2 regions of the Wenzhouxiangella sp. YN9 genome follow, and region 1 is predicted to be linked to the other one. Evidence: riboswitches for the same ligand, from Rfam matches in the RefSeq annotation. Region 1 holds a riboswitch; the other holds the start of a gene.
The links. A riboswitch is a leader RNA that binds a small molecule or an ion and turns the genes downstream of it on or off. The one in region 1 is predicted to bind thiamine pyrophosphate.
Positions count from the first base shown of each region.

Region 2: another riboswitch for thiamine pyrophosphate. It lies ahead of thiM (hydroxyethylthiazole kinase); the one in region 1 lies ahead of ACEWQ0_RS07875 (TonB-dependent receptor).

Region 1 covers NZ_JBJNIP010000091.1:130,373-135,280, reverse strand. The annotation lists gene pnuC (nicotinamide riboside transporter PnuC) at 1-586, opposite strand, end outside; gene ACEWQ0_RS07875 (TonB-dependent receptor) at 659-2,791, opposite strand; TPP riboswitch at 2,874-2,977, opposite strand; gene ACEWQ0_RS07870 (DedA family protein) at 3,001-4,359, opposite strand; gene ACEWQ0_RS07865 (DNA-3-methyladenine glycosylase family protein) at 4,693-4,908, shown strand, end outside.
Region 2 covers NZ_JBJNIP010000086.1:69,867-74,774, reverse strand. The annotation lists gene ACEWQ0_RS05980 (zinc-dependent metalloprotease) at 1-14, shown strand, start outside; gene ACEWQ0_RS05975 (GGDEF domain-containing protein) at 3-1,271, opposite strand; gene ACEWQ0_RS05970 (DUF5610 domain-containing protein) at 1,426-1,968, shown strand; TPP riboswitch at 2,045-2,143, shown strand; gene thiM (hydroxyethylthiazole kinase) at 2,133-2,933, shown strand; gene thiD (bifunctional hydroxymethylpyrimidine kinase/phosphomethylpyrimidine kinase) at 2,952-3,761, shown strand; gene ACEWQ0_RS05955 (TenA family protein) at 3,764-4,429, shown strand; gene ACEWQ0_RS05950 (iron-sulfur cluster assembly scaffold protein) at 4,453-4,896, opposite strand.

The DNA.
Region 1 (4,908 bases):
GCCAGCTCGTCCAGCCGACCACCGAGATGATCAGATAAGCGACGTTCAACAGCGCGGTCAGCGCCATGCCGCGGTCGAGAAACAGAAAGATCGCCAGGCTGTTGAACACCATCCAGTAGACCCAGTTTTCCAGCACCTTGCGCGCCACCATGAAAGTTGTCACGACCGCACCCCAGGTGACCAGAGAATCGAGATACGGCCAGGCCGCCTGGCTGTGGCGCGAGAGCAAGTAGCCCGACACCAGGGTAGACAGCACCACCACCAGCAGCGCCAGGGCATGTCGCCACAGCGGCCAGCGCGTCACCGACAGCGCCTGCCCGCCGCTGTTGCCGTGGCGCCAGTACCACCAGCCATAGACCGCCATGCCCATGTAATACACATTGAGTGCCGACTGCATGAGCAGCTGCACCCGCCAGAACAGCGCGGTGAAAAGCGCGGTGCTGATGAAAGCGGCAATCCAGCACAGGCGGTTCTGGCGTACGGCCAACACCAGGTAGGTGATGGCCAGCAGCACCGCGGCCAGCTCCCAGGCCGACATCGCTGCCCAGCGCTCATCGAGCTGTTCCAGCCAGTGCTCCAGCTTCATGCCGCAGCCTCCGGGGCACGATCAAGGGCCCGACACCTGCGGCCCGGGCCCGCCGGCACCTGCCTGCGCCGGTCAGTAGACATAACGCAGTGTCGCTCCAACCACGCGGGGCTCGCCAAACTGAAAGTAGGGCTCGACCACATAGTTCTCGCGCGGATCGTTGCCGAAGCTGCCGAAAGCGCGGGTCTTGATGTCTTGATCGGCGATATTGCGCGCCCACAGGGCAAAATCCCAGGGCCCCTGACGATAGCCAATGCGGGCGTTGAAGGTCTCATAAGCGTTGGATCGGGTCTCGTGACGGCTCGAGAAGTAGAACGCATCCTTGCCCTCGGCCTCCACCCGCACGTACCAGCGATCGGACAGCTGCACGATGGCGCCCAGATTGAACATGTAGTTCGGCGCATGCGGCAGCTCGCGTCCGTCCATGTCGTACGGCTCTCCGCTGGCCGGGTCGGCATCGACATGCGAATAGTTGAGGAACTCTTCGAAGCGGGTATCCAGCAGGCCGAGGCTGGCAAACGCCAGCAGGCGATGGCTCACGCGCCAGTTGAGCTCGGCCTCCAGGCCGTAGCTCCGCCCGGCGGTGGCGTTGGCCTTGTACTCGATGAAGTGGCAGGGGCAGGATTCACCCTCGATGGGCTCGACCAGCGATTGTTCGGCCTGAACATCACTGCGGTCCTGATAGAACACCGCCGCTCGCAGATCGACCCGATTGTCGAGCAGCCGCTTCTTCACGCCGAGCTCATAGTTCAACAGGGTTTCGGTGTCGAACGCGCGCCGCTCATCGGGAATGAGCGAATCGCTGTTGATTCCGCCGGCCTTGTATCCGCGAGATGCCAGCGCGTACCACAGCCCGCCGCCGTCGGTGCGATATTCGAGCGCCAGCTTGCCGCCCCACATGTCCTCGCCGGGCTCAAAGGCGGCGCCGTCGCTGTCGCTGTATTCGACCTCGCGCCGCTCACCGCGCAAACCGGCCACCAACTGCAACTGGCGCGTCATCGGTATCTCTACCTGTCCGTAGACGGCATGGTTGTCGGTGTCGTAGTCGAACAGGTAGTCGCTGGCAAGAAAGCTGTACTCTCGCCGCAGGCTTTGGCCCGCATTGCGCACATAAGCGCCAATCACCCAGTTGAGCTGATCCGGCCCGCTGCTGGATACCGCCCGAAGATCCAGCGTGGTATTGCGATCGCGGCGAATATAGTTGTCGAATGCCGTGAATGGCGCGCCCGGGCACTCGAAGACCTCGCAGAAGCCAACGAAGGTCCAGTCGTCATCGTAGCCGTATTCCAGGTCGGCATCGGTGCGGCTGATGAGCGCCTCGATGTCGAAGGCATCATGTGCATGCCAGTGGATGCGAACCGAACCGGCCAGCGTCTCCTGGCGATCGTGCCCGGGTCGGTCGGAGTAGGTCATGCGCGTATTGTCCAGAGAGAACGCGTCGTAGCCGTTGTCGACATCCAGGTACAAGCCGGTCAGGTCGATTTGCAGATCATCATGGGGCTGCCACCGCAGCTTGCTGCGCAGCGTCTGTTCATCAATGTTCTGCACATCATCGCGACCCAGGTAAGCGTTTTCCTGAAAGCCGTCACTCTGTTGATTGGAATAAGCCAGTCGATACCCCAGCGTGTCGCTGAGCGGCCCGGAAACCATGCCCTCGAACGCGCGCATGCCGTAGTTGCCGGCGCTGACCTCCAGGTGGCTGGTGAATGCTTCAGTGGGGCTGCCGGTAACGATATTGATCATGCCGGCCAGAGCATTGGCGCCAAACAGGGTGCCCTGCGGACCACGCAGAATCTCGAGCTGGGCCACATCCAGGGTCGTCGCGCCACCGCCCAGACCGGTCATGTCGATGCCGTCGACCAGCAGCCCGACCGAGGCATTCATCGGTTCAACGAACTGGCTGCGGGAGCCGATCCCCCGAATCTGGAAAAAACGGCCGCGCGAGGCACCCGTGGAAAAGTTGACGTTGGGGCTGATGTTGAGCACGTGCTCGAGGTGCGAGGCTCCTCGCTCGCGGACGGTTTCACCGTCGATGACGCTGACGCTGCCGCCGAGGTCGAACAAACCGGAGCGATAGAAATCGGCCGTGACCACGATACGATCTTCGATGTCATCGTCAGAAAAGTCCTCGACGTCATCGGACTGCGCGAAGCTGACTGACGATAGCGCCAGCAGCAGCCCGAAGAAGGACGCTTGAATATTCACTTGTGAGTCTCCGAATGCAAGTCAACAATGGAGACCCGGAATGCACGGGGGATTGCCGCCAGCGCCATGCAGTGGCCTTGAAGGGCGCTTGACGTTCCTGTCCCTACGCCGGCATTAACCGGATCAGGTTCGACGGGTCCACCCGCGTGGGTGTCTCAGGCGATTACGCCACCCCGAGGAAGCGCCCATTATAGCGCATGGCGAAGGCTTCAGGCCGCCTCTTCGCGCTCAGCAGGTGCAGGTGCTGAGCGCGGCCGCAGCGCGGTGCCGGGCAGCTCCAGGGTGGTGGCCCATGCCAGCCCCAGGGCCAGCCCCAGCACAATGCCCGAAGGCGCAGCCCAGCCGGCCACCACCGTGGCCAGCGCCACCGTACACAGCATGAAAGTACTGACGGCGGCAGCGCCCACCGCACCGCCCCAATCCAGCGTCCGCGCGGTGAGCGCGGTGGCCTGCACGAGCAGCGCTGCCGCTGTCGCAACGGGCACGGAAGGAAATTCCGCGCCGGGGACATGACCCTGAAGCACAAAACGATCAAGGAAATAAGCCCCGCCGGCTGCGCCTACCAGGCCGACGCCCACGCGAACTGCGGCAAGCCAGCCCACGCGCCACAACACGAAAGCCATCAGCGGCAGCGCGGTGACCACAACCCCGGGCCAGTAAAGCGCATGCAGCCCGCTACGGGCGATCGACACGGCCTGGTCGGTTCGAGTGCTGTTCATCCAGTCGAGGACGGGAAAGTCGATCAACGCCAGCCCCTTCACTGCCCGGGTCTGGTCAAATACCAGACCGATAACACCGATTCCGGCCAGCAGGGCGACAAAGCAGATGGTCAAGCTCAGACCCTGGGCCACGCGCGGATCGAAGCGCCGGGTCAACCAGCGAAACCCTGGAGCCAGCACGCGCGCGATGCCCTGCGTACCGGTCGCGCGCAGAGCCAGCCGGAATACAGCTTTCACTCGCCGCTGATGGGCCGCAATGCGAGCCGCAACCCAGCGAATGACCACGGCGGTCAGAAACAGGATCAGAACCAACAGCGCGGCCGTTCCGCCGATCTCTCTCAGCAGCCCCCAGGACTCTCCGAGCACGAGGCCCAGAATCGCCCAGACCATGGCCCAGACCAGGCTTGCGGGAATGTCGAACAGTACAAAATGTCGATAGGGCATGCCCGAGGCACCGGCCAGAAAAGGCACGATGATGCGGGTGGGAGTGGATACGCGGCCGAGCACGATGGCCCAGGCTCCGCGGCGGGCCATGAACTCCTGTGACTTGCGAATCGATGGACCGCAAATGCGCTGCAGCGGCGCCCATCCGAGCAGCCCGTTTCCCCAGCGACAACCAACGTAGAAGCCGGTGGCATTACCCATCACCGTCGCCACCAGCACGATACCGAGCAACACATCCATTTCGAGCTGACCACGCGAGGCGAGAATCCCGCCGGTCACCACAGCCAGCTCGCCGGGCGTCACGAACCCCAGGAAGAAGGCGGCCTCGGTCCAGCACAGCACCGCAATCAGGATGTAGACCGTCAGCGGCGGGAGCTCGAAAAGCGGCTGGAGAAGTTTGTCCATGACGCCAGATCCATTGCCTCAGGGCATCTGTTGAGGTATCTGAGAATCACCGGACCGAGCTCTCGCACGACCCCGGATTCCACGCGCCCCCGCCTGAAGTATAAACATACTCCCGGACACACCGAAAGGCTTGCGTGAGGCAATGCCCAGAACACGCGATAGCGGCGCAGGCCCTGGCCGCTTTCTGGCCCGCTCGCCTCACAGGCATTTATCAACCCGACCTCGAAGCGGGTTGCGCCTGGCACGACCGGCCTGCCCCGGACGCCGCGGTAGAATGGCGCGCGGCAATCATTTGACAGGGCTCGAAAAGGTCCACCCGTGACAACATTCCAGTTGACGCAACAACACCTGCGCAATGCGCTGGACAGGATTGCCCGGCGCGACCGGGACATTGCCGCGGCGCTCGCGCAGGTGGGTTATCCCGCCGAGCGCCGGATGGGCGCGCCAGACTATCGGCATTTCCTGCGCATCATCGTCGGGCAGCAGCTGTCGGTAAAGGCCGCCGCGACCATTTTCGGCCGGATCGAAGCCGCGCTTGACAACGACCTG
Region 2 (4,908 bases), on a different contig from region 1:
GTTCACCGATCTGAGCGCGCAGCCGGCCGTCCGGGCGGACAATCGTGTTCCGGGGTCGTGCGCTGGTGATCAGGTGTCGGTTTGTTGATGGGCACGATGGCTGCGCTGGCGCACTGCACATCCGCCTCGGTGAGCGGCTGCGGGTCGTGGCAGACCTGGTTGCGCCCCTTTCCCTTGGCCGCATACAGTAGCTGATCCACGCGCTGGTGAGCTGACTTGAGGGGCACGCTGGAGTCGAACTCCGCAACGCCCAAACTGGCGGTGCAGCGGAGGTCGGGCGCAATGTCCTGCATCGCTGCTGCCGCCACGCTCTGGCGCAGTCTTTCGGCAATCTTGTGCGCCTTGTCGATGCCGGTGTCGGGCAAAAAAACGAGAAACTCCTCGCCGCCGTAGCGGGCGGCCTCGTCGGCTTCGCGAGTGCTGCCCGAAATCAGCGCCGCGACGCGCTCCAGCACCCGATCGCCGACGAGGTGGCCCCAGCGGTCGTTGATGCTCTTGAAGCGGTCGATGTCGATCGAGATCAGGGAGTAGCAAGCGCAGCGGCCACGTGCGAACTCCGCCTTGGCGTTGAAGCTGGCGCGGTTGTCAAGCCGGGTCAGCGGGTCGATCGAGGCCCTGTGCTCGGCCATCTGCAGGCGTCGGGAGGCGTGCACGAGCAGCAGTGCCAGCGCAAAGACGACGATGAACACATTCCAGGCGATTTGGGTCGACACCCAGAACGGCGTCCTGTCAAAACCGTAGCGTGATGCATCGGTGCCGACCGTCAGAAAGGTTCGGGGCAGCAGGCTCAGGGCAAAAATGGATACGCACAGAAACAGAAAGCGTTCGGGGCCGCTGCCGCGAGTCAACAGCGCCCGGGCGTGCCAGCATGCCAGCAGGAAGATGACGGTAAGGTAAGTCTGGATGCCGTAGATGCGGCCAATGCTGTTGAAGCTCTGCGCCGTATGAAAATACCTCAGGGCCAGAAAAGCCAGCGTCAGTCCGATTGCGACCGACCATGAAGGCGTGCCTGCGCCCACGCGGACCAGCGCTTGGTAAAAGCCCAGAGCAGCAATGGCATAGGCCACGCCGGTCAGCATGGCGTTGGTTTCCGCGTTGCCGGGAAGGAGCAGTATCTGCAGGAAGATTCCGACCGCAAAAGCAATATAGGCCGCGGCGGCGGGCAAGAAGTAGTTGGCCTTTCTGGTCGCCGCGGCGATCAGAAAGAACAGGCCGATGACCAGGGCGATGATGGGGTGGGCCAGGGCCGCAAGATGTTCGGAAGCGAGCATGCTTGTATCATAACCTGTCGGGTATCAGGCACTGCCTGCATGACCCCGGCCGCCGGTTCGGCAGCAGGCGCGACAGCCTGCCTTGCCGGCCCGGCTCAAGTTTTCACGCTTGCCGCCGCTACAGCGGGCTGGAATCCCTGCCGGAGACATCGCCATGAAAATACCAGCCTTCAGCAAAGCATCGCCCACCGGGGCGCAGCCCAAGGGGGGGCAGCCGGGTCGTGGCGGGGTCAACACCCCGTTTGGCAAGGGCGTGGCCGGCTCAGCGCAGGCAGCGCGTCTGAGCTCGGGTGACAATCCGCTCGCGCTGACCTACAGGACGGCTCTGGAAAGCCTCAACGACGTGCTCGCGCCGGAGCTGGGGCCGAACGCCATTCAGCAGGCCTACGACTCCGGGCTGGACGTTTCGCCGGAGGCAACCGCCAAGCGTATCGTCTCCCAGAGCACGGGGTTTTTTCAGGCCTATCAGAAACAGCATCCGGACAAGGATGCGGCAACCGCCGCAAAGGACTTTGTCGAGCTGATCGGCCAGGGGATCGAGCGTGGATTTGCCGAGGCCCGCGAGATCCTCAGCGGCCTCGATGTGCTTCAGGGCGAGGTGGCCGCCAATATCGACAGGACTTATGATCTTGTGCAGGAAGGTCTGAAGAGCTTTCTGGACAGTGCCTTGAGCGCTTCCGCGGAGGCCTCGGCGTGACGCTGCGGCCGTGCCGGCGGTTTTTCCATCCGGAGTGACCCACCGCGAGCCGATCTGTTAAGCTGTTCGCAGTAATTGATGTGACTTGGGGTGCCGACCTGACCGTCGGCTGAGATTACACCCATTGAACCTGCTCTAGTTCGCACTAGCGAAGGGATAGTCCAGTGACATTATCGCCCTCCGATATCGATGCTCGGCTGACGGCCGTGCGTGATGCCTCGCCTCTGGTGCAGTGCATTGCCAATGCGGTCGTCTTGAATCATCTCGCCAATACCCTGCTTGCTCTGGGTTGTGCCCCGGCGATGGTGGACATTCCCGAAGAGGCCGGTGCTTTCGCCCGCACGGCTGCTGCCCTGCTGATCAATCTCGGCACGCCCTATGCCGAGCCGCGCGCCGCCGCGCTGGAGGCGGTGGCCTCGGCCACCGACGCCGGCGTTCCCTGGGTGCTGGACCCGGTGGCGGTTGGCAGTCTGCCGGTAAGAACCCGCCTGGCGCGTGAGCTGTTGCGGCATCAACCTGCCGTCATTCGCGGCAACCCCTCTGAAGTCATGGCGCTGGCCGGCAGCGGCCGCGGCGGGCGCGGAACCGACACCCTGGCCACTGCCGACGATGCCCGGCAAGCTGCGCAGGATCTGGCGCAGCGCCATCAGGCCGTGGTGGCTGTCTCCGGCGAAACCGACCTGGTAACCGACGGCGTGACCGATCTCCGCGTGCGCAACGGTCACCCGTGGCTGACCCGCATCACCGGCGGCGGCTGTGCCCTGGGCGCGACCGTTGCGGCCTTTGTCGCCCTGGATTCCAGCCAGCCGTTCAAGGCAGTCGCGGCTGCCGTCGCCGCCTATGCCATTGCCGCCGAACAAGCGGCCGCGCATGCGGCCGGCCCGGGCAGCTTCAAGCCGGCTTTTGTGGACGCCTTGCACAATCTGCATCAGGCCACGATTGCAGCGCGTCTGAATATGTCCTGACCAAGGAGGTAGTCCGACGTGAAACGAATCTTGAGCATTGCCGGCACCGACCCCACCGGTGGTGCCGGCGTTCAGGCCGACCTGAAATCCATAGCCGCGCTGGGTGGCTACGGCATGTGCGTGGTCACCGCGCTGGTGGCCCAGAACACCCACGGCGTGCGTCGCATCCATACGCCGCCCACCGACTTTCTGCGCGCGCAGCTCGAGGCGGTCAGCGACGATGTGACCATCGACGCGGTCAAGATCGGCATGCTCGGCAATGCAGCCACGATCACGGAAGTGCGGCGCTGGCTGCAGGCCGTCAGGCCGCCGGTGGTCGTCCTCGATCCGGTCATGGTGGCCACCAGTGGCGATCGCCTGCTGGAGCAGCGGGCCGAAGACGCCGTGCGCGAGCTGCTGAACCAGGCCGACATGGTGACGCCCAATCTGTCCGAGCTTGCGCTGCTGGTCGACGAACCCGTGGCCGCCGGCCGGGAAGACGCGCTGGCGCAGGGCCAGCGCTTGATGGCGCGACACCACACCGGCGTGATCGTCAAGGGCGGGCATCTGGCGGGCCAGTCCTGTCCCGATGCCCTGCTGCTGCCGGGGGCGGACCCGGTGGAGTTGGCCACGCCGCGAATCGAGACCCGCAACACCCACGGCACCGGCTGTTCACTGTCATCGGGGCTGGCGACATTGCGGGCCCGAAGCGGTGACTGGGCCGTGGCATTCGAGCAGACCAAACACTGGCTGCAGGGCGCGCTGGCGCATGCCGACGAGCTGGAAGTCGGCAGCGGCCACGGCCCGATTCATCATTTTCACTCACTTTACGCAAAGGCAGGAATATGAACATGACGCAAAGCGCTGGCGCCACAAACCCGACCGGGCTCGAGCCCGCCGGGCCCCATACCGCCAAGCTGTGGGCGGATGCCGCCGAAATGAACGCTGAAATTGCCCGGCTGGATTTCATTCAGGGCCTGGGTGAGGGCACGCTCCCAAAGACCGTGTTTGATTACTATCTGGCCCAGGATGCGGCCTACCTGCGGCAGTACTCGCGCGCGCTTGCCCGCGCCAGCCAGCTGGCCACGACCCGGCGGGCGCAAGCCTTCTGGGCACAGGCGGCAAACGATGCCATCGTTGCCGAAATGGAGCTGCACGACGGCTTTCTGGCGACGGATGCAGCCATCGAAATCGACGATACCACCCGTGCCTACACCAACCACCTTCTGGCGGTGGCAGGCACCGGCAGCTACGCTGAAGTGGCCGCCGCCGTGCTGCCCTGTTTCTGGGTTTATCTGGATGTGGGCCTGCGACTGTATCAGCAGCGCGGCCCTGATCACCCCTACGGTGCCTGGCTGGACACCTATGCCGACCAGAGTTTCGCCGACGGCACTGTCGCGGCGATTGCCGCCACCGAGGACGCGCTCGCCGCGGCGTCACAGCATGAATACGAAGCCGCCACCGATGCCTTTCACTACGCGGTGAAAATGGAGCGCGACTTCTTCAACCGCAGCTGAGCGCAATCCGGCCGCAGCGAGGGTTACGCTGCGGCCAGCTCACTGAAAGCTTCAGCCGCCGTCTCGAAAGGCAGCAGTACGGAGTTGTGGCGAGCCGGAAAGGGGATGGCGGCCGCGAGGATTTCAAGGCTTTGCCAGTGGGCATCGAACTCGGCCGGCTTGCCGGCGAGCAGGTCGGCCAGGGCGGTATGCGCCCGGGCCACCTGATCGGCGTTCTGGCCCGGCCCGGCGTCAACGAGGATGGCTGTTGCTGCCATGCCCAGGCTGCAGGCGCGGGCGCGATAGCCGACGCGCTCGATGCGCTCGCCGTCGAAGTCGAAGTCGAGCGTGACCATGCTGCCGCAGATCTTGCTGCGCCGGGTCACGCTGATCTGCGGCGCCTCAATGCGGCGGTCGGCGCGCACTCGCGCCGACAGCTCGCGTATCTTGCGCTGGTAGAGCGCGGCAACTTCTTCGTCGGTCGCCATGGTTTGTCGGCG